2 regions of the Kocuria sp. UCD-OTCP genome follow, and region 2 is predicted to be linked to the other one. Evidence: riboswitches for the same ligand, from Rfam matches in the RefSeq annotation. Region 2 holds a riboswitch; the other holds the start of a gene.
What was found. A riboswitch is a leader RNA that binds a small molecule or an ion and turns the genes downstream of it on or off. The one in region 2 is predicted to bind cyclic di-AMP.

Region 1: linked by a shared signal. The riboswitch ahead of H488_RS24285 (C40 family peptidase) and the one ahead of H488_RS34950 (NlpC/P60 family protein) in region 2 are both predicted to bind cyclic di-AMP.

The regions. Positions count from the first base shown of each region.
Region 1 covers NZ_AOSQ01000013.1:16,647-26,627, reverse strand. The annotation lists gene H488_RS36490 (hypothetical protein) at 154-405, opposite strand; gene H488_RS24305 (cold-shock protein) at 560-943, shown strand; gene H488_RS36005 (DUF3027 domain-containing protein) at 1,025-1,582, shown strand; gene H488_RS24300 (MFS transporter) at 1,636-2,856, shown strand; gene serC (phosphoserine transaminase) at 2,853-3,992, opposite strand; gene H488_RS24290 (metal-dependent transcriptional regulator) at 4,227-4,913, shown strand; cyclic di-AMP (ydaO/yuaA leader) riboswitch at 5,272-5,421, shown strand; gene H488_RS24285 (C40 family peptidase) at 5,427-6,086, shown strand; gene H488_RS24280 (C40 family peptidase) at 6,360-7,253, shown strand; gene H488_RS24275 (hypothetical protein) at 7,385-7,651, shown strand; gene H488_RS38395 (DUF4031 domain-containing protein) at 7,569-8,960, opposite strand; tRNA gene H488_RS24265 (tRNA-Arg) at 9,023-9,095, shown strand; gene H488_RS24260 (hypothetical protein) at 9,191-9,865, opposite strand.
Region 2 covers NZ_KB714684.1:42,103-55,602, reverse strand. The annotation lists gene H488_RS34975 (helix-turn-helix domain-containing protein) at 1-486, opposite strand, end outside; gene H488_RS34970 (SDR family oxidoreductase) at 621-1,403, shown strand; gene H488_RS34965 (2-hydroxyacid dehydrogenase) at 1,497-2,456, opposite strand; gene H488_RS34960 (pyridoxal phosphate-dependent aminotransferase) at 2,453-3,652, opposite strand; gene H488_RS34955 (ATP-binding protein) at 3,881-5,677, shown strand; gene H488_RS34950 (NlpC/P60 family protein) at 5,753-6,253, opposite strand; cyclic di-AMP (ydaO/yuaA leader) riboswitch at 6,259-6,443, opposite strand; gene H488_RS34945 (EcsC family protein) at 7,129-7,821, shown strand; gene H488_RS34940 (restriction endonuclease) at 8,264-9,175, shown strand; gene H488_RS34935 (AAA family ATPase) at 9,181-10,950, shown strand; gene H488_RS34930 (5-methylcytosine restriction system specificity protein McrC) at 10,947-12,101, shown strand; gene H488_RS34925 (hypothetical protein) at 12,267-12,452, shown strand; gene H488_RS34920 (helix-turn-helix domain-containing protein) at 12,721-12,930, shown strand; gene H488_RS34915 (DUF1819 family protein) at 13,012-13,500, shown strand, end outside.

The sequences.
Region 1 (9,981 bases), on a different contig from region 2:
GCGCAGCCCCGCCCGGGACAGCAGGGCCTCGGCGAGGTCCTCGAGGGACTCCGTGCCCGGGCGCGCGGCGTCGGGCCGGGCCGCGAGCAGCTCGCCCAGCTCGGCGGGGGAGCGGGACGCGAGATCCCGGAGCAGCCCGTCCGGGAGCACGGATCAGGCCCGGCGGCGGCGCAGCAGGGAGCGCACGAGGACCGCGCAGAACAGCAGGAAGGCCACCGGGAACGCGAACCACGGCACCACCGTGAGCCCGTCCCAGGGGTCCGCTCCGACGGCCGTGAGCACGAGCAGCAGGGCGAGGCACACGGCGCACACCAGGCCGAGCACCACCGCGGAGACGCCGAGGACGTCGATCCCGGGGCGTCGGGCGGTGCGGGGCGCGGGCGCGCGGTCGTCGGAGACAGGCATGGCTCCAGGGTACCGAGCGCAACGGTGTGCCGCTGACCGCGCCCCGGCGGTCCCCGCCCCCGGAGCAGGGCTAGAATGGGAGGTTCCACAGGGTGGCTCGGCGGCAGGGACCGACGGGCCGCCCCTCCACGAACACGAGGACGAGGGAGACAGCGTGCCCACCGGCAAGGTCAAGTGGTTCGATGCGAAGAAGGGCTTCGGCTTCCTGGCGGCCGACGACGGCCAGGAAGTGTTCCTGCCCTCCTCGGCGCTGCCCTCCGGTGCCACCACGGTGAAGCCGGGCACGCGGATGGAGTTCGGGGTGGCCCAGGGTCGGCGCGGCGCGCAGGCGCTCTCCGTCCGGATCCTCGACCGGACCCCGTCGGTCGCGAAGAACGTCCGCAAGCCCGCCGACGAGATGGCGGTCATCACCGAGGACCTCATCAAGCTCCTGGACGAGATGTCCAACGGGCTGCACCGGGGCCGCTACCCGGACTCCGCGCACGGGAAGAAGATCGCCGCCATCCTGCGCACGGTGGCCGACAACCTGGACGTCTGAGGCCGCCGCGCCGTTGCCGTCCACCGATCCCGAGCAACCACCCGCCGGCCCCCGCCGGCACCCACCCGAGGGAGACCAGCAGTGACCGAGGAGACCGTCCAGGACGCGCCCGCCGAGGCCGTGCCGCCGGCGCCCGAGCAGGCGGCACCGGTGGCGGCGGCGCCCCGCCGTCGCCGGGCCCCGAAGCAGGACCCCCTGCTCGTGGCCGACGTCGCCACGGCTCGCGCCGGGGTGGAGCAGATCGCGGAGCCCTCGCAGATCGGCGGCGGTCACCGGGTGACGGTGGAGGAGGACCGGCTGGTCGTCCACCACTTCGAGTGCACCCTGCCCGGGTACCGGGGCTGGAACTGGTTCGCGAGCCTGGCCCGCGCCCCGCGCAGCAAGGCGGTGACGGTCTGCGAGGTCGGCCTGCTGCCGGGGGAGGATGCCCTGCTGGCGCCCGAGTGGGTCCCGTGGTCCGCCCGCGTCAGCGCCGAGGAGAAGGCCCAGGAGGAGCAGGACCGGGCCGAGGACGAGGCCGGGGAGACCGCGGCGGCCGGCGGGCCCGAGGGCTCCGGCGGCGCCCCCGACGGCGAGCCGGCGTCCGGTGACCGGGCCGAGGACACGCCGGTCCCGCCGCAGGAGGGCGAGGAGCTCTGACCGTCCCGCCGGGGACCGCGAGGACGGACGAGGCCCCGGAGCCCGCGCGCGGGATGTTCCGGTCCTTCCGGTTCCGCAACTACCGGCTGTGGTTCCTGGGCGCGCTCGTGTCCAACATCGGCACGTGGATGCAGCGCACGGCCCAGTCGTGGCTGGTCTTCGACGAGCTCTCGGACCACGACGCCACCGCCATGGGCGTGGTGACGGCCCTGCAGTTCCTGCCCCAGCTCTTCCTCGCGCCCTGGGCCGGCGTGCTCGCGGACCGGCTCGACCGGCGGCGCCTGCTGCTGTGGACCCAGACGGCCATGGCGGTGCTGGCGGCCGGCCTGGGGGCGCTGGTCCTGGCCGACGCGGCCACCCTGTGGCACGTCTACGGCTTCGCCCTCGCCCTGGGCGTCGTCTCCACCCTCGACGCCCCCGTGCGCCAGACCTTCGTCTCGGAGATGGTCGACGACGCATACCTCTCCAACGCCGTGGCCCTGAACGCGACCTCGTTCAACGCCGCACGGATGATCGGGCCCGCCGTGGCCGGCGTGCTCGTGGCCGCCATCGGCTCGGGCTGGGTGTTCCTCCTCAACACGCTGACCTTCGGCGCGATGCTCGCCGCCGTCCTGGCGATCCGCGCCGACGAGCTGCGCGGGATGCCGCGCTCCGGCCGGGGGCGGGGCCAGATCCGGGAGGGGCTGGCCTATGTGGCCGGCCGCCCCGACATCGTGGCGGTGCTGGTCACCATCTTCCTCATCGGCACCTTCGGGCTGAACTTCGCGGTCTTCCTGGCCGCCATGGCCGGACCCGAGTTCGGCCGGGGCTCGGAGACCTTCGGGCTGCTCAACTCGGTGCTCGCGGTCGGCACGGTGGCCGGGGCCCTGCTCTCGGCCCGGCGCCGCAGCGCCCGGCTGCGCTACGTCTACGGGGGCAGCGCCGTCTTCGCCCTCAGCTGCCTGGGCGCGGCGACGGCGCCCACCCTGCCGCTGTTCGCGCTGTGGCTGGTCCCCTGCGGGCTGTCCTCCCTGACCATCATGACCACCGCCAACGCGTACGTGCAGTCCACCACCTCGCCGGTGATGCGCGGACGCGTCATGAGCCTCTACATGGCCATCTTCATGGGCGGCACCCCGATCGGGGCGCCGGTCGTCGGCTGGATCACCGACGCCCTCGGGGCGCGCTGGGGCATGGGGGTCGCCGTGGCGGCGGGACTCGGCGGGGCCCTGGTGGGCTTCGTCGTCTGGCTGCGGCTGCGCGCGGAGCGCTCCGCGCCCGAGAACTCCGGCTAGCGCCCGGCTCCTCCGCGGAGCTGCTCGACGACGTGGTCCACGCAGGCCAGCAGCCGGGCGACGTCGTCGGGCTCGATGGAGACGAACGTGGCGATCCGCAGCTGGTTGCGCCCCAGCTTGCGGTAGGGCTCGACGTCGACCACGCCGTGGGCGCGCAGGACCGCCGCGACGGCGGCCGCGTCCACGGCGGCGTCGAAGTCCACGGTGGTGATCACGGTGGAGCGGTCCTCGGGGCGGGCCACGAACGGGGACGCGAAGGACGAGGCCTCGGCCCACCCGTAGACCAGGTCCGAGGAGGCCTTCGTGCGGGCCGCGGCCCAGGTCATGCCGCCCTGGTCGTTGAGCCAGCGGACCTGCTCGTCGAGCATCACCAGCGTGGCCAGGGCCGGGGTGTTGTAGGTCTGGTTCTTCCGGGAGTTCTCCAGCGCCGTGGTCAGCTGCAGGAAGTCGGGGATCCACCGCCCGGAGGCGCCGATCCGCTCGATCCGCTCGATCGCCGCGGGGGAGAACGCGCCCAGCCACAGTCCGCCGTCCGAGCCGAAGTTCTTCTGCGGGGAGAAGTAGTAGACGTCCGCCGCGGCCACCTCCGCGGCCATCCCCCCGGCGGCCGAGGTCGCGTCCACCAGCACCAGCGCGTCGTCCGCGATCCCGGAGGGCCGGTGCACGGGCGCGGCGACACCGGTGGAGGTCTCGTTCTGGGGCCACGCGTAGACGTCCACGCCCTCCTCCGCCCGGGCGTCCGGGCGGGTGCCGGGGGCGGACTCCACGATCGAGGAGGGCTCCAGGAACGGTGCGCCGTCGGTGGCCTGGGCGAACTTCGCGCCGAACTCCCCGAACACCAGGTGCTGGGCCCTCCGCTCGACCAGCCCGAACGCGGCGGCGTCCCAGAACGCGGTGGCCCCGCCCAGGCCCAGGAGCACCTCGTGGCCGGAGGGCAGGCCGAGGAACTGCGCGAGGCCCTCCCGCACCGAGCCCACGAGCTCCTGCACCGGCGCCTGGCGGTGGGAGGTGCCGAGCAGGCCGGCCCCGGCGCGCGACACGGCCTCGACCTGTGCCGGACGGATCTTGGAGGGGCCGGCGCCGAAGCGGCCGTCGGCGGGCAGCAGGTGCTGGGGGATGGTGACGTGTGCGGGCAACGGGCGCTCCCTCGTGGGTGACGTGCGGCGGGTGGTGCGCGACGGGCACGGCCGCCGCGGAGGCCGCTCGCGCCGTTCGCGACTCGGCCCATTCTGCCCCACCCGCGGACGGCGGGCCCCGCGGGCGCCTCCTCCCTCCGGGCGGCCGGAGGGCTCGCGCACTAAGCTCGTGCGGGAAGACCGGACCGGGCGGGATCCCCGGGCCGGGACGGCCGGACGAAGGATGACTGAGGCATGAGCGACCTGATCGACACCACGGAGATGTACCTGCGGACCGTCCTCGAGCTCGAGGAGGAGGGGATCACGCCGATGCGGGCGCGGATCGTCGAGCGCCTCGACCACTCCGGGCCCACGGTCTCGCAGACGGTGTCCAGGATGGAGCGGGACGGGCTGCTGACGGTGGGCCAGGACCGGTCGCTGCTGCTCACCCCTGCCGGCCGTGAGCGTGCGGTGCAGGTGATGCGCAAGCACCGGCTGGCGGAGCGGCTGCTCGCCGACGTCATCGGCCTGGACCTCGCCCAGGTGCACGACGAGGCGTGCCGGTGGGAGCACGTGATGAGCGAGCAGGTCGAGCGGCGGCTCGTGGACCTGCTGCACAGCCCCCGGTACTCGCCGTACGGCACGCCGATCCCCGGTCTGGCCGCCCTCGGGGTCGAAGAGAGCCCCGCAGCGGCGCACCCCTCCCTGCTCGACGCCGCCCGCCACGACCCGGACGGGTCGCACACCGTGGCGCTGCTGCCGGAGGTGGTCCAGGCGGACGCGGACCTCCTGGGCGTGCTGAGCGACGTGGGAGTGCTCACCGGGGCGGAGGTCACGGCCCGGGTGGACGGTCAGATCGTGCGCATCGAGGTGGCGGCCACGGGGCGGTCCGCGGAGATCGACCTGCGCACCGCCGCGGCCATCCGCGTCCTCGCTCCCTGAGGCGCCGCCGTCTCCCGGAGCGGGGCGGCGAACGGTTCTTCCCGGGTGTGGGGACGTTCACAAGCCACTTTCGGCCAGTCCGGCCCGAGCCGGACCCCGGAGGCGCGGCTTCCCTGGTGACAGGCGGATTCCCAGGGCGCTCGAAGACACTGCACAGCTCGTCACAGGTGCGAATTGATTCGACCTTTCCTCTCAATAGCTACTCATTGAGACCCGCAGCGTTGTCCGGCTGTTATCTGTCGTGATCAAAACGTGACACTTCCGTAATCTGTCATGTACTGTTCAACGCGTGCCGATCACTGGTCGGATCGGCGCCCTCGGAGCACATCGCCGAATTCTGCCGGTGCCCGTGGCCTCTACACAGAAACTGCTTGGCAGAAGCGGGGGAACCACTTTCGGTCCCGGTGATCCGGGTCCTTGGGGTTAAGTCGTCAGAGCGCGTGCGTTCTGCGGCCGGGTGTCTCCCACCCGAATCCGACAGCTCACCTCGTAGGCAAAGGGAGGAACTCAACCATGTCGCTTTTCACGCTGAACGCTGCCCGCCACCGTGCCGAGACCACCTCGCACGTCGTGCGCAACACCACCATCGCCGCCGCTGCCGGCGCCGCGATGATCGGCTCCGTCGCCCCGGCCCAGGCCTTCGCTCAGGCTCCCGTCGAGACCGGCGCGGCCTACTCGGCCCCGGCCTCCGCCTCGCTGGCCGAGTACTCCTCGTACACCTACCAGGCCCCGGTCGCCGCGCAGCCCGCCGCTCCCGCCTACGAGGCCCCGGCCCCGCAGCAGACCGCCGCCACCTCGAGCGTCACCCCGCAGTCCACCGCCACCACCGAGATCGCCCCGGCCGCCGGCGGCGTCGTGGGCACCGCGATGTCCGCGCAGGGTGCGGGCTACGTCTACGGCGGCACCGCCTACGGCGCCTGGGACTGCTCCGGCTTCACCCAGTGGGTCTTCGCCCAGAACGGCATCGACCTGCCCCGGACCACCTGGTCCCAGTTCGCGGCGGGCACCCCCACCGCCAACCCGCAGCCCGGTGACCTCGTCTCGCAGAACGGCGGCGCCCACGTGGGCATCTACATCGGCGGCGGCAAGATGATCTCCGCCCTCAACCCGACCCAGGGCACCCAGGTCCACTCCGTCAACGCCATGCAGCTGGACGGCTACTACACCTTCTGATCCGGTCCGCCGCCCGCGACGACCCCGCTCGTCGCGGGCGGCACCCGATCACCCCCCCCACCCCGCACGCCGAGAACCGCTCTCCCGGTTCCCGGCGGTGCCTGCTGTCCGACCGGACGGCGCCCCCTCCTCCGCTCGCCGGCCGTCGTTCCCGATCCCGGAACGCACCCCTGCCGGACACCGGCCCACCCCGCGCACTGCCCGGGGCGATCCGTGCTGTCACCCGCGCCCTCCGGCAGGCCCGGCTCCGAAAGAAAGTCGTCTGAACTCCTCATGACCCGTGATCTGACCTCCTCGAACGGCATCGGCTCGCTCTTCTCCGGCAAGGCCCGCACCGTGGCCGCCGTGGCCGCCTTCTCCGGGCTGGCCCTCGCCACCACCGTCTCCGTGCAGGCCGCTCCGGCCCAGGACGCCTCCGCCGACGCCCCGCTGTCCGCCGTGGCCGCGGCCACCCCCGCCGCGGCGCCCGCCGTGTCCCTCGAGCCCGTCGCCCACGTGCAGAAGGTCGAGTCCGACCGGAAGTCCGAGAAGAAGGCCGAGCGGCAGAAGGTCGAGACCCCGGTCGTCGCGGCTCCCGCCGTGGCCGCTCCGGCGCCGAAGGCCGCCGCCGCGCCCGCCCCGGTCGCCGCCCCGAAGCCGGCCGTGCAGGCGGCTCCGGCCCCGAAGCCCGCCGCCGCGCCGGCCCCGAAGCCGGCCCCGAAGCCCGCACCGGTCGCCGCGCCGAAGCCGGCCGTGCAGGCGGCTCCGGCCCCGAAGCCCGCCGCCGCGCCCGCCCCGAAGCCGGCCGTGCAGGCCGCTCCGGCCGCCCAGCGCACCGTCACCCCGCAGAGCTCGGCTTCCGGCAAGGGCGCGACCATCTCCTCCGCCGCCATGGGCCAGCTCGGCGTGGGCCAGGACTGCACCGCGCTCGTCACCAACGCGCTGCGCGCCGCCGGCATCAACCACCACGGCTGGCCGGCCTCCTACCTGAGCCTCGGCACGCAGGTCTCCGCCGGCCAGGCGCAGCCGGGCGACCTCGTCTACTACGCCGACGGCGGCATGGGTGCGGCCCACATCGGCGTCTACATCGGTGGCGGCAAGGCCGTCCACGGCGGCTGGAACGGCGGCACGACCGTCATCGACAGCGTCAACGTGGGCTCCGGCCCCGTCTACGTCCGCGTGCGCTGACCGCACGCGAGAGCACCGCTTCGGGTGCGCGGTTCCTGGTCGGCCAGACGGGAACCGCGCACCCGCTGTCATCCCGGCGCCCACCGCGCCGGCCACCCCGGCGCCCCGGCGGCGGCCGATAGACTGGCCCCATGTCCACCGACTACAGCCGCAACGCCCGCACGAGCCTGGATCGCGAGTACGCCTACATGGCCTACGGCATGATCGGCGGCGCCGTGCCAGGCATCGTGGCCGGCTTCGTCGTCGCCGCGTTCGTGGGGCACGCCGCGATGTGGCTCTCGGTGTTCGGGGGCATCGGGATCGTGCTCGGCCTGATCACCGGGATCCTGCTCCACCGGAGGCGGCACGCTGCGGCCGTGACCGAGGACCGCCGGGAGCGCGGCGCAGCGCCGGAATGACGTGCTCCCGCAGCAGCGGGGCCAGGTCCGCGGGCAGCGCGCCGGGGGAGTCCTCGTCGACGGGCTGCCAGCGCAGCTCCTCGATCTCCGCGAGCGGCACCGGCCGCCCCGTGAGAGGTGCCGTGAACACGGTGCACCGCACCCACGTGCCCGCCTCGTTCGCGGCCGGCGCCACGAACACCCCGAGCGGGCGCAGCTGGGCGGCGTCCAGCCGCAGCCCGACCTCCTCCGCGGTCTCCCGCACGGCGGCGGCCGCCGGGGACTCGCCCGGGTCGAGCTTGCCGCCCACCAGCATGAAGCGCTCCGTGCCCCGCTTGCGCACCGTCAGCAGCGCCCCGTCGTCGTCCCGCAGGCACACGGCGGTGATGGTCAGCACCTCGGCGTCCGCCGGGGGAGCGTCCGGGGACACCTCGGCGGCCGCGCGCAGCCGGCCGATCTCCTCGTCGAGGTTGCGGGCCGCCGCCGGACCCCACCGGTCCTGCGCCGCGGCGGTCCGGAACAGCGGATACCGGCCCCGGAGGTCCTCCAGCACCTCCAGCCGGGCCCGGGCGAACTCCGGTCCGGGCACGTGCGCGTACTCCTTCCGCACGCCCGCCGCGTAGGCGGCGTACCCGTCCGGGTCCGCGCCGAGCACGGAGAGGTCGGCGTCCAGGAGCACCCGTCCGGCGGCGTCCCCCTCGGGGACCCGGTGCCCGAGGGTGAGCAGGACGAGCCGCTCGACCTCCGCCACGAGCGGCGCGGCGAAGCCGGCGGCGCCCAGCCGGGTGCGGGCCAGCTCCGCCGACTCCCGCTCGTCCGCCCCGGGGCGGCCCCGGTAGACGGCGTCGTGGAACCACGCGGCGAGGACCAGGGCGGCGGACCGGTCGGGATCGAGGTCGACGCCGGGCCGCAGCAGGTCGACGGCCTCGAGCACCGCCAGCAGGTGGGCGGGACCGTGGTAGTGCCGGTGCGGCTCGCTCCACCGGTCCACGAGCTCCTCGCCCAGCGCCGGGTGCCCCGGGAAGCGGGCGGCCCACCGCCGCAGCAGGACCCGGGCGATCCGGTCCGGGCGCGCCCGCGCCGGGACGCGCAGCCCGCTGCGCACGAGCAGGCGCGTGAGCTGCCGCCCGTCGACCGGCACCGCGCCCGCGGCCACCGCCCGCCGGTACAGGCTCTCCGGCACGTCGTAGTGGTCCCGGTCGAAGGCGCGCCGGGCCACGCCCAGCCGGTCCGCGAAGTCGTGCAGCTCCTCGTAGGAGGTGTCGGAGACCAGGTGCGAGAAGTGCGTCCCGCGGGCGGGCCAGAGCGGCGGATCGATGTAGACGGGCATGCGACCGATCCTAACGGGGCCGGTTAGCGGGGGTCCGGGGGACCCCCTAGACTGTTCGCGTCGCCCTCGTAGCTCAGGGGATAGAGCACGGCTCTCCTAAAGCCGGTGTCGTTGGTTCGAATCCAATCGGGGGCACGCACGGACGCCCCGGACCGCACGGTCCGGGGCGTCCTTTTGTCCGGAACGGAACCGGCGGGGCCGGGCGGCCTCCGCGCGACCGGGAGCCGGGCTCACCCCCGCTGTCCGGAACGCGGGTCCTGCCGCGGGGCGCCGGCGGTCCTCGACCGGCGCCGCAGGGCCTCCACGGCCACGGCCCCGGTCACGGCGAGCAGCAGCACGAGCAGCACCCAGCGGGCGATCACCAGCACGGACGCCGTGGTCACGGCGGCGCCGTCCCCGGGGTCCGCGAGAGCGGCGTCGATGGCCGCGTTGCCGGCCAGGGACACGGACGCGAAGCCGAGCACCACCGCCGAGCGCAGCCACCGCCGGGCTCGGGACTGCGTGTTGACCGCCACGAACAGCAGCCACGCCAGCCCCACGAACAGCGGCGCCAGCAGCCCGGAGGAGCCGTGCACCGCCTCGTACTGGGCGAGTCCCTCCTCGCCCAGCGCCGCGGCGAGCCGCTGGGCGTGCGCCTGGTCGAAACCGCCCGGCATCCACTCGGGCAGGGTCAGCCCGCCGGCCGCGGCGGCGCCGAACCGGGGGAGGACCCCGGCGTGCACCCAGAGCCACAGGAGCGCCGAGACGGACATGGCCACGCCCACCACGAGGCCCGAGCTCGACCTCGTGGGCTCGGGGCGGAGCTCACCGGGAGCCGCCTCGTGCAGGCGGGTGCCCCGGGCCGGTCCCGGGGGTGCCGCGGTGCCGCCGTGCTTGCGTGCCTTCTGTGCGCGTGTCAGTCCCATGCCCCCATTATCCGGCGCGCGCGCCCGCCGCCCAACGCCGGGACCGCGGGGTAGGCTGGGGCCACCCGCACCGGCCCTGACGGGCCGCACGGGGGGCGGACCGGCCGACGACGACC
Region 2 (13,500 bases):
GCCCGCCGCGGTGCCGGCGCTGGTGAGGATGCTGCCGTCCTCCACGTAGAGGACCTCGGGCACCACTTGCGCGGCGGGGAACCGTTCGGCCAGCTCCGCGGTGTGCATCCAGTGGGTGGTGCAGCGGCGGCCGTCGAGCAGGCCGGTGACACCCAGGACGAAGGCGCCCGAGCAGATGGACAGGAGCCGGGCGCCACGGTCGTGGGCCGCGCGCAGCGCGTGGACCACCTCCTCCGGGACCGGGATGTCCCGGGACATGGCGGGGAGGACCACGAGATCCGCCGCCGCCACCCGGTCGAGCCCGTGCTGGACCGCCACGTCGAAGCCGGCGATCGTGCGGACCGGCTGCCCATCAGGGCTGCACACGGCGAAGTCCATGACGGGCAGGCCGTCACCCGAGCGGTCGATCGCCCAGGCCTCGCAGGCCACCCCGAGCTCGAAGGGGGAGACCTCGTCGAACACGATGACGGCCACGTTGCTGATCATGGGTCCATGCTCCCAGCAGTGCGGCAGGAAGTCGACGGAAGTCCGAAAACTGACAGTCGCGGCGGGGAGGGCACGCGAGGAGAATCGAGGCCAGCAGCACCGAGGCACGGACGGCGGGAAGAGGACGGTGGGCCATGGAGAGCACGGGCGAGGGCGAGCGCAGGAAGGTGGCGGTCCTGGGAGCGACCGGGCAGCTGGGCGCACGGGTGGTGGCACAGCTGCGCGAGCGCGGGGTCGACGTCGACGAGGTCTCCCGCGGGCAAGGCATCGACGTCTGTTCCGGCGAAGGCCTGGACGCCGCGTTCGAGGGGGTCTCCACCGTGGTGGACTGCCTCCACCTGGCGACACTGTCCCGCAAGCGCGCCGTCGACTTCTTCACCACCACCGCACGCAACGTGGTGGCGGCGGCACAGCAGGCAGGGGTGTCCCGGATCGTGTGCGTCACGATCCTCAACGCCCGGGAGCCCGAGGTGCACCGGTGGATGGGCTACTACGCGGGCAAGGCCGCCCAGGAGCAGACCTACCGTGCCGGGCCCGTCCCGGTCACATTCGTGGCCTCGGCGCAGTGGTACGAACTGGCCGAGACCCTGCTGTCGCAGATGCGCATCGGCCCGCTCTCCGCGGTGCCCGGGATGCGCTCCCAGCCGCTGGCCGCCGACGATGCCGCCGCGTTCGTCGCCGACCGTGCCCTGGAGCCCAGCGGCTCCGCAACCTCCGACGACGCCGTCATCGCCGGGCCCGAGGTCCGCGACATGGCGGACCTCGCCCGTGCGATCGAGCAGCACCGTGGAGGACGTCGGAAGGTGCTCCGGGTGCCGGTGCCGTTGACCGCCCTCGGCAACGGCGGCTTGTTGCCCCGAGGAGACTTCACGACCGCCCCGACCCGGTTCGAGGACTGGCTCAGCAACGCCTTGTGAGGGACGGCCGCCTGCGTCACCGCCGTAGCCGTCCTGCCGGGGACGTGGCACCGGAATCCCACGCCGCTCGAGGTGGAACCGGCCGCCCTGCTGCTACCCGATCGGTGTCGGCGGCCGTTGCCCGCCGAGCACGGCGAGCACGTTGTCGGCGGCGAGCACCGCCATGGCGGTGCGTGTCTCCACCGTGGCGGAGCCCAGATGCGGTACCAGCACCACGTTGTCGAGCTCCAGCAGCTCGGGATGCACCTGGGGCTCGTGCTCGTAGACATCCAGTCCGGCGCCCGCGATCCGGCCCTCGCGGAGGGCGGCCGCGAGCGCCGCTTCGTCGACGATCGGTCCGCGCGCGGTGTTGACGAGGTACGCCGAGTTCTTCATCGCCGCCAGCTGCTCGGCGCCAATCAGATGGTGCGTGGCGGGCCCATAAGGACAGTGCAGCGACACGACGTCGGAGACGCTCAGCAGCTCGTCGAGATCGACCCGCCGGGCGCCCAGCTCGGCGGCGATCCCGGGATCGATCTCGCTGCGCGACTGGTAGACGATCTCCATGCCGAAGGCCTTGGCCCGCCGCGCGGTCGCCTGACCGATGGCGCCCATGCCGACGACGCCGAGGGTCTTGCCCTGCAGGCTGCTGCCGAGCAGGAAGAACATGCCCCACTTCCAGTCCTGGCCGGAGCGGATGAGCCGTTCCCCCTCGCCGAGCCGACGGGTCGCGATGAGGATCAGACCGAAGGCGATGTCGGCGGTGGCGTCCGTGAGCACGCCGGGGGTGTTGGTCGCCACGACGTCGCGTTCGCTGCAGGCGGGCACGTCGATGTTGTCGTAGCCGACGGCGACGTTCGCGACCACTTGTAGCTGCGGGCCGGCGGCGTCGAGCAGCTCGGCGTCGATGCGCTCAGTGAGCAGACTCACGACGGCATCCGCCCCGGCCACCCGGCGCAGGAGCTCCTCGCGGCCGATCGGCTCCGGATCCGGCCACATCTCGACCTCGTGGGCGGCGCGGAGCTTTTCGACCGCGGCGTCGGGCACCCGTCCCGTGACGACGACCCGGCTCATGCCGTCTCGATCCACTCGCGCAGGCGGCCAAGGCCCTCGCGGATGTCGGGGACGTCGATGCCCGAGTAGGCGAGCCGGATGTACTGCCGGTCCTCGCCGGGCTGGCGCCGGCCGAAGTGCTCCCGCGTGCAGAAGGAGACGCCGGTCTGCTGCAGGGCCGCCGTGGCGAAGTCACCGACCGCCGTGTAGCCCATGCTCTCCATGGTCTGGGTGACGTCGGGGAACAGGTAGAACGTCGACTGCGGTACGGCCACGTGCATGCCGGGGATGGCGTTCACGAGTTCGCATGCGGCATCCCGGCGCTCGCGCAGAATGTCGAGTGTCTCCTGCACGGGTTCCTGGGGGCCGCGGAGCGCTTCGATGCCGGCCCACTGCACGTAGTGCGTGGTGCAGGACTCGTCGTTGGTGTTGAGCGTGCCGAGCACCGTGGCGATCTCTGGCGGCGTGACGGCGCAGCCGAGGCGTGAGCCGGTCATGGAGAACTTCTTGCTGAACGTGTAGAGGATGACGGTGCGCTCGGCCATGCCGGGGAGCGACGCGATCGAGCTCGAGGCCCCTTCGTAGCGCGTCTCGAAGTAGGCCTCGTCGGAGAGCACCCAGAGATCGTGCTCCTGGGCGATTTGCGCGACGGCCTCGCGCTCGGCCGCCGTCGACTCGGCCGAGATGGGGTTCTGCAGGTCGTTGTAGATGATGGCGACCGTGCTCGGGGTGATCGAGGCGCGCACCTGGTCGAGGTCGATCGCGAAGCCGTCCTCCGTGGGGAGGTAGCGGTACGGCACCGACGTGCCCCCGAGGTACTCGATCTGCGATTCGTAGATGGGGAAGCCGGGATTCGGGTAGAGCACCTCGTCGCCGGGGTTCATGACCGCCTGCAGGAACTTCGTGATGACGGGCTTGCCGCCCGTCATCACGACGATGTTCTCGGGGCTGAGGCCGATGCCGCGGCGCGAGCCGATGTCCTCGGCGAGGGCCTCGCGCAGCTGCGGGATGCCGGGACCGGGGCAGTAGCCCGTGTGGCCGTCGGCGATGGCCCGGTCCATCGCCTCGATGATGTGCGGGGCCGTCGGGATGTTGATGTCGCCGAGGTGGAAGGGGTACACGCGGTTCCCTCCCGCCTTCCAGGCGGCCGCGGCCTGGGCGACGCTGAAGGCGGTTTCGGTGCCCAGCCGTTCGAGCCGGTGCGCGAGTTGGCGCATGCTGTCCCACTCCTCGTCGAGTTGGCGATCGGTCCGCTGGCGGATCCGGGTCGAGCATACGACTCATATATCAGCCTGGGAAGAGCGGCTTCAGGATGATGTCCTACATGGAGGCAACGAGCGCCGAGCGACCTGAAGGTTCATTCAAGTGCTCACTCTGTCATTCACTCCTCATTCAGGCACAATGAGTGAGTGACAAGTGAATGAGAGAACGAGTGGGGGAGTTCCGTGAGCGAAACACACGCGGTCGTCGCCGATCTCCGTCGTCGCGGAGCCGAGCCCACGCAAGTGGAGGTCAAAGCGGCGGCGGGAGGAATGCCGAAATCCCTTAAGGAGACCCTGAGTGCCTTCAGTAACGGGGAGGGAGGCATCGTTCTCCTCGGACTGAGTGAGGACGAGGACTTCACGCCGGTGGCGTCGTTCGACGCCGATGCCATCCGGGATGCTGCGGCAGGCATGGCGGCGGACTCCATGACACCCGCGGTGCGGTGCGAGATCGCCATCGAGCCGTTCGAAGGAGCCCGCATCGTCCGGATCGACGTCCCGGAGATGAACTCCGGCGAGAAGCCGTGCTACGTGACGGCCCGGGGTGTCTACGGAGGTTCTTACCTCCGCGTGGGCGACGGTGATCGGAAACTGACCCAGTACGAGGTCACTCAGCTTCTCGCCAACCAGGGCCAACCCACCGATGATCAGCAGCCGGTCAGGGAGGCCGCGCTCGCTGACCTCGACCCCCAAGCGGTCTCCGCGCTGCTCACCCGCGTGCGGGAGCGCTCCCCTCGGGCCTTCGCCGGAGTGTCCGACGACGTCGCTCTCACCCGCCTGGGCGTACTGGTGCGGGACGGTGAGAACCTCGTTCCGTCACTGGCGGGCCTGCTGTGCCTGGGCATCTACCCGCAGCAGTTCTTCCCGCAGCTCAACGTCACCTTCGTGGCGCTGCCGGGAACCACCATGGGCGAAAGCACCCAGGACGGACGACGGTTTCTCGACAACCAGACCGTCGACGGTCCGCTGCCGGTCATGGTGCAGGACGCAGTGGCCGCGGTGGAGCGCAATATGCTGCGTGGCGCCGTCATCCAGGGGGCTGGACGGTCGGACCGATACGAGTACCCGCTCGAAGCCGTGCGCGAGCTCGTGGTCAACGCCCTGATGCACCGGGACTACGGGCCCTTGGCCAGGGGGACCCAAGTGCAGATCGAGCTCTATGCAGATCGGCTCGTCGTCAAGAACCCGGGTTCGCTTTACGGCGGCGTCGAGGTCGGGGGGCTCGGCGCGGATGAGATCACGTCCTCGCGCAACGGTCTGCTTGCTCGTCTGCTCTCCGACGTCGAACTCCCGGGCCGGCGCGAGGTGGTCTGCGAGAACAGGGGGTCGGGCATTCCCCGGATCATGGCGACGCTGCGCGCTGCAGGCATGACCCCGCCCGAGTTCGAGGCCACGCTGAGTCACGTCAAGGTCACCGTTCCCCGGCATGCCCTTCTCGACACCGACACCGTGGAATGGATCGCCTCCCTGTGCGTCACCGGCCTCACCGATGCCCAGCACATGGCCCTGGCGATGCTCCACCACGGCACCGAGGTGTCCAACGAGCGATTGCGAAGTTGGGGACTCGACAGCCGGGAAGCCACCGCGGCACTCACTGACCTCGTGGACCGGGGGCTGGCCGAGCGTTCTGGCGGGAGACGTTATGCCCGGTATCAGCTCTTTCCGGACGTCGCGCTGTCTTCCCGAGTGGCAGGGCCCGATGTCGACCCATCGAGCCCACCCGAAAGGTCGGCGCCTCGACCCGGCGGGACGATCGTCCTGGACGAAGACTTGGAGTCCGTGTTGCGTGCTGTGGGTGCGGAGGGCCTGGATGCCACGCGACCGGTGGCCGCCCACCTGGGATGGACCTACAGCCGGACGCTGAGCCGGATCAACGAGCTCATCGGCCGTGGCATGCTCGAGGCTACGGCTCCTCCCACCAGTCGCAAGCGCCGGTACAGGGTCACGGCTGAAGGAGTCCGACGCCTCTCGGTGTCCTGAGGCGCCCCGTAACGAGACTCGGGTGTGCGGTTCCCGTCGGGACGGGAACCGCACACCCGCATCCTGCGTGGAGTGTCAGCGCACTCGGATGTAGACGGGACCGGAGCCGACGTTGACGGTCTGGATGACCGTCTGGTTGCCGTTCCAGCCGCCGTGGACGGCCTTGCCGCCGCCGATGTACACGGCGATGTGGGCGAAGCCCATGCCGCCGTTGGCGTAGTAGACCAGGTCGCCGGGCTGGGCCTGGGCGGCGGAGACCCGGGTGCCGAGCTTCAGGTAGGAGGCCGGCCACCCGTGGTGGTTGATCCCGGCGGCGCGCAGGGACTTGGTGACCAGGGCGGTGCAGTCCTGGCCCACGCCGAGCTGGTTCTTGGCCGCCGCGGCGATGGTCGCGGCCTTGCCGGACTGGGACTGGATGCTGACGAGCTGCTGGGGGGCTGCGACGGGGGCGGCCTGGGCCGGGGCCACGCTGCTGAGCGCCAGGGCGCCGCCGGCGACCGCCAGGATCGCGGTGCGTCCGAGACGGAACGTGCTCTGGGCGCGGTGGCGGGGCGTGCGGGAGCGGAAAACGGGCATGAGTGATGTCCTCCCTCTTGCCTGCGAGGTGAGCTGTCGGATGCGGGTGGGAGACACCCGGTCGTCAGGATGGGGGCCCTGACGACTTAACCCCTAGGTCCCGGGGGAGGGACCGTTCATGGTTCCCCCGCTTCTGCCGAGCGATATACATGGGGGCCCGGGCACCGGCAGAATTCGGCGATGTGCACGGGGATGTCGATCGGTGAGGCGACCGGCACGGAGAGAACACTAATCGAAAGATAACGGAAAAGTCTCGCTTTGATCACGGGCGTGTCTCGGCTTCTGTGTCGGCCGAGCAGTGCGCCTCCTCGTCCAGATGAAGTTGCTCGCTGAGGGGCGCCGGTGGAGACCGCTACGGAGGCTCAACTCGAGACATAAGTGGACTTGACTTGGGGCTCTACCGAGGTCGTACCGGTGGGTGGGCACGCCCATGCTCTGAGGCGGCATGTCCGGTGGCGGCACCCGCGTTATGGCGTGACAGTTTGCCGGGAAAGCTCCACAAAACCATTGGTCGTCGACGTGAGCGGCCCTTTCCCTCCGGGGCGGTATAGACGCTTTTCTAGTACGGCTTAGGGTCCAGACACGAATTAGCAAAAAGAAATGACTGCGTTCGTGGTGATTGCCCGGTGAGAGTTGGCTTTCTTTCCAGGTACGTGCGGGGGGCGCGTTGCACCCCTGAGGGTCAACAGCGCACCGTTGGGGCGGTCGAAGTTGTCGTTGACTCGTTTGATCTGGCCGCCAGGTCGACGCTCTGGTTTGGGATGGTCTCGTACTCCACCGACGTGAGCTTGCCGGAGGCGCCTCAGCGTCGCCGAAGAAGGTATGTGCGCTCGGTGGCCGCTGCGAGCGGATAGCCTTCACTTATGCGAAATCATGTGGACGCCGACGCCGACGCCGCGCCCGAAGCCACGGAACCCGCTGATGCGACGGCACCCGAGAAACTCAGCGCCCGGGCAATGCATGTCGCGGAGACGGTGCTCAACGTCGGCGTCGACGGCAAAGGTCCGTGGAAGAGTTCGGTCCAAATCGCGGAGCAGCACCTGGCCAGGCATGGTGACGTCGAAAAGGCCATCCAGCGCCTCATCGCAACCCACGTGCGGCTCACCTCCAGCTCCGGATTCCTGTCGGGCCTGGGCGGACTGATCACCTTGCCTGTCGCCCTGCCTGCAGACTTCACCGCGCTTTGGCTAGCCCAGGCGCGTCTGGCGGGAGCGATCGCGTACCTGCGCGGGTACGACCTTCGGTCCGAGGAGGTGCGTTCCGTCGTCCTCATCTCGCTGATCGGCTCCTCGGCGACCGAGGTGCTGGCCGCCGCAGGAGTCGAGATCGGCACGAAAACGGCCATCGGTGTGATCAAGAAGGTGCCTGGTCAGGTGCTGATCGAAATCAACAAAAAGGTCGGGTTTCGCCTGGTCACGAAGGCGGGATCCAAGGGCGTCGTGAACCTCACCAAGCTCGCGCCTGTTGCAGGCGGCATAGTCGGCGGGGGCGTCAATTTTGCCAGCACTCGGGCAGTCGGCACCTGGGCGAAGTTCAACTTCCCGGACGACAGCGCGGGCTGCCGATAGCGACCTCGGGACATGCAGATGGGTCGCCCGATCAGTGTGAGATTCCCGGGCACATCGCGGTCGTTCCGGCCATGGGCACAGGTCTCCATGACGCGGGTCCTGATCATCATGGCCGCGCCCAGAAGTGGTCCGCTCCGCGGGATGCACCCGCTGGCCGGCGCGGCGGCGAGTTTCTGGAGCATCCGAGTCCTGAAGTAGCACCGAGGAACTGAGACTCCAGTTCGCCAACGCGTCCGGACATACGCTAAGGATGGGCAATTTCCAACTGCAACAGCCAAGCGTCTCTACAAGTGACTAGGAGAAGGGGGAACGTATGCCGACGACTGCGATATGGGGCATCCACAACGACGCACTCAGAAACGAGCTGGTTGACGAGGGATTCGTCAGTGTCGGGTGGGATGAGATCCGCGACCTGAGGGCAATTGGCAACGATCGAACTCGGATGAAGGCGGCCGTGGAGCGCGCCTATCCGGAGGCCAAGCCGGGGGCCATTCCCGTGTGGGCCGGCATCCTGCTGCGCTTCACCTTCGAAATGCAGATCGGCGACCTGGTCATCGCTCCGTACAAGCCGGACGGCACCCTGAACTTCGGCCGCGTGGTGGGTGAGTACGAGTTCCACCCCGAGGTGGAGGAGCACTACCACCGCCGCCGGGTGGAATGGATCCGCACGGGCGTCCCCCGGGGCATCTTCCCGCAGAAGGCCCTGTACGAGATCGGGTCCGCGCTGACGCTCTTCCGCGTAAAGAACAACGTGGCTGCCTTCCTGGCCTACCTCGACCAGCCGTCTGGGACGGTCGAGGATGCCTCACGTCCCGTCGTCGTCGACGAGGAGCCGGAGCACCTCGACGAGTGGGCCGCCGACGAACCCAGCGCCGGGAAGCTCCACCAGTACACCGAGGACTTCGTGCGCAAGACCCTGCTGGAGGAGCTGACGCACGAGGAGTTCGAGTACTTCACCGCCGATCTGCTGCGCGCGCTCGGCTATCAGGCGCGGGTGACTCCCTACGTGGCGGACGGTGGCGTCGACGTCGTCGCGCACAAGGACCCGCTGGGTCTCGAGCCTCCGCTGCTCAAGGTGCAGTGCAAGCACACGGCTGCCGTGCAGAGCCGTCCGGACGTCCAGCGTCTCATCGGCACGCTTTCCGTCGGGGAACTGGGACTCTTCGTCACCATGGGCAGCTACAGCAAGGACGCCGTGGACCTGGAGCGCGTGCGTCAGGACCTCCGACTGCTCACCGGCCAGGACGTCGTGGAGACGACGCTGCGCCACTACAAGGACCTGCCGCAGAAGTGGCGTTCCCGGATGCCACTGCGGGAGGTCTACGTCGTGGACCGCGAGTCCGAGGGGCGGTGACGGACGTGGCCACGACGGAGACTGCTGACCACGCGGAGATCTCGCCAGACGATCCCTTCCCCTGGGTTCCGTTCTACGAAGCCGTGGCCACCCGGCTGCTGGACTTCCGTGACGACCGGGTGCCACTTGCCCGGGCGTTCGACGCGGTGCGGGCCGACATCGGCTCGAAGGTCTATCCCGACGTGTTCCTGAACGACACAGAGGGACCTGTCGAGGACATGTGCCCGTTCACGTTCATGTGGCTGTACAGCCAGGATGACAGGGACGGGCGTCGTACCCGGCTCGCGGAGCTCGTAGCCGAGCAGCTCGGACTGGACCTTCCCGTGCCCACGAACTTTGCCGGCGCGACGATGACCCGCCTGAAGCAGGCCTGGTGGTTCCACTACGCGAAAACGCGGACGGACGAGGTCGATCGGCTCTGGCGGGTGTTCGTCACCGGTTGCGCATGGGCGGACCACTTCGACGACCCCTCCTGTGAAGCCGAGTTCACGGCTGCCCTTGAAGCGCTGTTCGAGAAGTTCGATCTCGGCTGGAGGATCGCCACGGGCCTGTTCTATGCGCGGCCCCGCACGTTCTTCCCGCTGCAGCGGAGCCACGTGAAACTCGCCCGGGACATGCTTGGCATCCAGTTGCCACGGCCCGAGGACGCCGGGGCAGCCGTGGCATACGTGACCTTGCTCCGGCAGGTGCACGAGTACCTGGCCACCCCCACCGCGCGGCATCACAGCATCGCGGACATGTCCGCCGACGCCGAAGGGACGAAGGGCACCGTGACCACTCGTGAACATCTCTTCCCCGAGCGCTACGCAGCAGCTCCCGCGGGGGCCGGGGAGGAGAATGGCGTCGCGCTGGACGATGCCGGCTACGGCGTGGACCATCTCCTCGCCGACGGGTGCTTCCTGCCGCGCGCGGAGATCGAGTCTGTGCTCCACACGTTGCGGCACAAGAAGAACGTCATCCTTCAAGGAGCGCCCGGAACCGGCAAGACGTGGCTGGCTCAGCGGCTGGGGTGGATCCTCGCCGGCGCACGTCGCGCGGACACCGTCCGGGTCGTGCAATTCCATCCCAACACCTCCTACGAGGACTTCATCCGGGGATACCGCCCGCAGGCGACCGACGACGGCGGGGCGGCCGGCCTGGTGCTGACCGACGGGCCGTTCCTGAAGTTGGCCGACCAAGCGCGGAAGAACCTGGAGCTCAGCCACGTGATGGTGATCGAGGAGATCAACCGTGGCAACCCGGCGCGCTCCCTCGGCGAGATGCTGACGCTGGTCGAAGCGTCCAAGCGGTCCGAAGAGCACGCCATGCACCTCACGTACGTCCAGAAGGACGACGACGAGGGCGGCGTCTGGCTGCCGCCGAACCTGCACGTGGTCGGCACGATGAACATCGCCGACCGGTCGCTGGCGCTGGTCGATCTGGCACTGCGCCGCCGGTTCTCGTTCGTCACCCTGGAACCCCAGCTCAACGAGGCGTGGATGCGGTGGACGGCCTCCCGGATCAGGACGTCCCGTGGAGATGCGGAAGCTTTCGTGCGCGCGGTTAAGGCTGGCATCGACTGCCTCAACGAGGAGATCCGAGCGGATCCCTCGCTGGGCAAGAACTTCGTCATCGGGCACAGCTTTGTGACCCCGGTGGACGTCGTCGACGACGCCGGCGCCTGGTTCCACGAGCAGGTGGAGACCTCCATCCGTCCACTGCTTCACGAGTACTGGTTCGACGCTCCGGACCGCGCGGAGGCCGCGGCGGACCGGCTGTTCGCCGCCCGGGCATGACGGTGCAGGAGCCCGACGACGGCAGCGTGGGCGTCGTCGTCGGCGAAGGATCTACCCGGATCCCCATCCGGAACCTTTGGTTGCTCTACCTGTACGCCTCGGAGCTCTACCAGCACCTCTCCGCGTCCGAGCGGGTCCAGGCGGAGGGCAATCCCACAGCGCTGGCGGACCTGGCCGCGCGCATCCTGCTCGCCGAGGTCCGCAGCCGCCTGCGACGCGGGATGACCCCCGGGTACGTGGCCAGGCACGAGGTCCTCGCGCACGTGCGGGACCGGGTCGATCAGATCACCACCGCCCGCGGCATGCTGCTGGAGCGCGGGCAGGTCGCCTGCGACTTCGAGGAGCTCACGGTGGACACCCCGCGCAACCGCTATGTCTGCGCTGCGCTCCTGACGGCGGCGCGGTGGCTGGGTGACACGAGAGCTGTGCGGTCGGTCGACCCGTCACGCACGTCGACCCTGGCCCACGACTGCCGCTCTGTGGCGGCCGACATGCAACGCCTCGGCGTCACCGCGGAGCGCCCGGATCCCTTGACGCCGAGGAGGCAGACCTACAGCCACTTCGACAGCGACGACCGCAGGATGGTCGCCGCCGCCCAGCTCCTGCTCGAGCTGGCCCTGCCCAGCCACTCCACGGGCCGAGCGGTGCTCCGCGGGCTGGACTACTCGGAACACAGCCTCCGCAGACTGTTCGAGGAGGCGGTCCGCCGGTTCTACGCCGTGCACCTGCGGCCGCAGGGATGGTCCGTGGGCAAGCAGCAACTCCGCTGGCCGTCGTCGTCAGCGGGTGCCATGGACGTGCTTCTGCCCGTGATGGAGGTGGACGTGGTCGTCGAGCACCGACGGCATCGGCGGCGGATTGTGCTCGACACCAAGTTCACCACCGCCTTCTCGAAGCAGTTCGGGCACCGCGGCGGAGGGCTCCGCTCGGAGCACCTCTACCAGCTGTACACGTACGTCCGGAGCCAGGAGGGCGAGGTCGCGGAAGACATGCGCACCGAGGGGGTATTGCTGTACCCGGCGACGGAGCAGGCTCCCGAGCTCGACGTGACGACGCGTATGCACGGCCACCAGTTCCGAGTGGTCACGGTTGATCTGGCCGCTGCTCCAGAGTCCATCCATGCCGGGCTCTTGTCAGTTGTTACGGCCTGAGCGCCCGTCACCGGGTCGGCCGGCGACGAAGGGCCCGGTTGTTGGCGCTCGTGAATCCGACGCGATCTCTCCCGCCTTCGCACGGGTTGACGTTGTTGTCTCAGCGATTCTCCTGTGCGTCATTACCCGTCGGGGTGGGGCACCCTGTGGAGCGAGAAACGGGCGGTGCTGCACACATCGGCCCTCTCGATGTGCGGCGTGGTGGTCTTCTACACCTGGTTCATCTTCGCGCCGTCTTACGCAGTGGCCGTCCACGGAATGGACGCCCAGCACTTTCTGGTGGCCGGTCTCCTGGCGCATGGCGTGTTCCTCGGCGCGATCCCGGTTATGGGCCAGCTAGCCGACCGGTGAGACCGGAAGCCGTTCGTCTTCTTCCTCACCCTGGCTTCGCCGTGCTGGCGTTCCCGCTGGAGCGGATGCTCGGAACGGGCCGATGAGACTGTTCGCCAGCATGGGGATCGCCTCGGTGCTGCTAGCCACCGCCTGTGCTCCGCAGGGGCGGGAAGAGTGACCGATCCTCACCGGGTCAGACAGTGTGTCGCAGGTATCAGAGGGGTATTGGCGTTGATAGGATGAATTGGTGCGTGTCTTGCGCACTCGATCCCGGAGGTCTATCGACGTGGCTGAACCCTGGCTGTCTGCTGAGGAGATCGCCGCCCACTTGGGCATCACGAAAGACACCGTCTACGACTGGATCGCCGACAAGAAGATGCCCGCCCACCGCGTCGGCCGACTCTGGAAGTTCCAGGTCAGCGAGATCGACGAATGGGTCCGTAGTGGCGGGGCCGCACCGGAGTCGCACGAGCACCACGACGAGGCCGACACGTGATCGGCTGCGCCGCTCGTCGGCCGAAGTGTCGGATGACCGACGTATTCTGATCAACTTGCCATTTTCCAGAGGGGGTGTCCCGTGAGCAGCAACTCGGACGCAGTGCGGCGCTATGCGTTGTCGTTCACAGCCGGCGGCCTCCTGGAGCGCGAGGCCGCAGTCTTGGCACCGGTCTACGTCGAGCATCGTGATTGGGTGAAGGTGCGCGACCTTGCGGTCGAAGAGAACCTCCTGCAGGCGCGGACCTACCGCACAGGGGTCCGGCTTGTTCGAGAGACCGTCAAGCGCCTGTCGGCGCTCTCCGACCGTGAGGTTGAGATCCTCGCCGAGGTCACCGCCTCTGAGCGCGGCCACATCATGTGGGCCGCGGCATGCCGCCGCTACGACCTCATCGGGGAGTTCGCCGAGGAGGTGCTCCGTGAGCGCTTCCTTACCTTGGCGGGCACCGTCTCTTACGGGGACTACGACTCCTTCTACCGCGCCAAGGCCATGTGGCACGACGAGCTGAGCGAGGTCACGGACCTCTCGTACAAGAAGCTCCGGCAGGTGCTTTTCAAGATGATGGTCGAG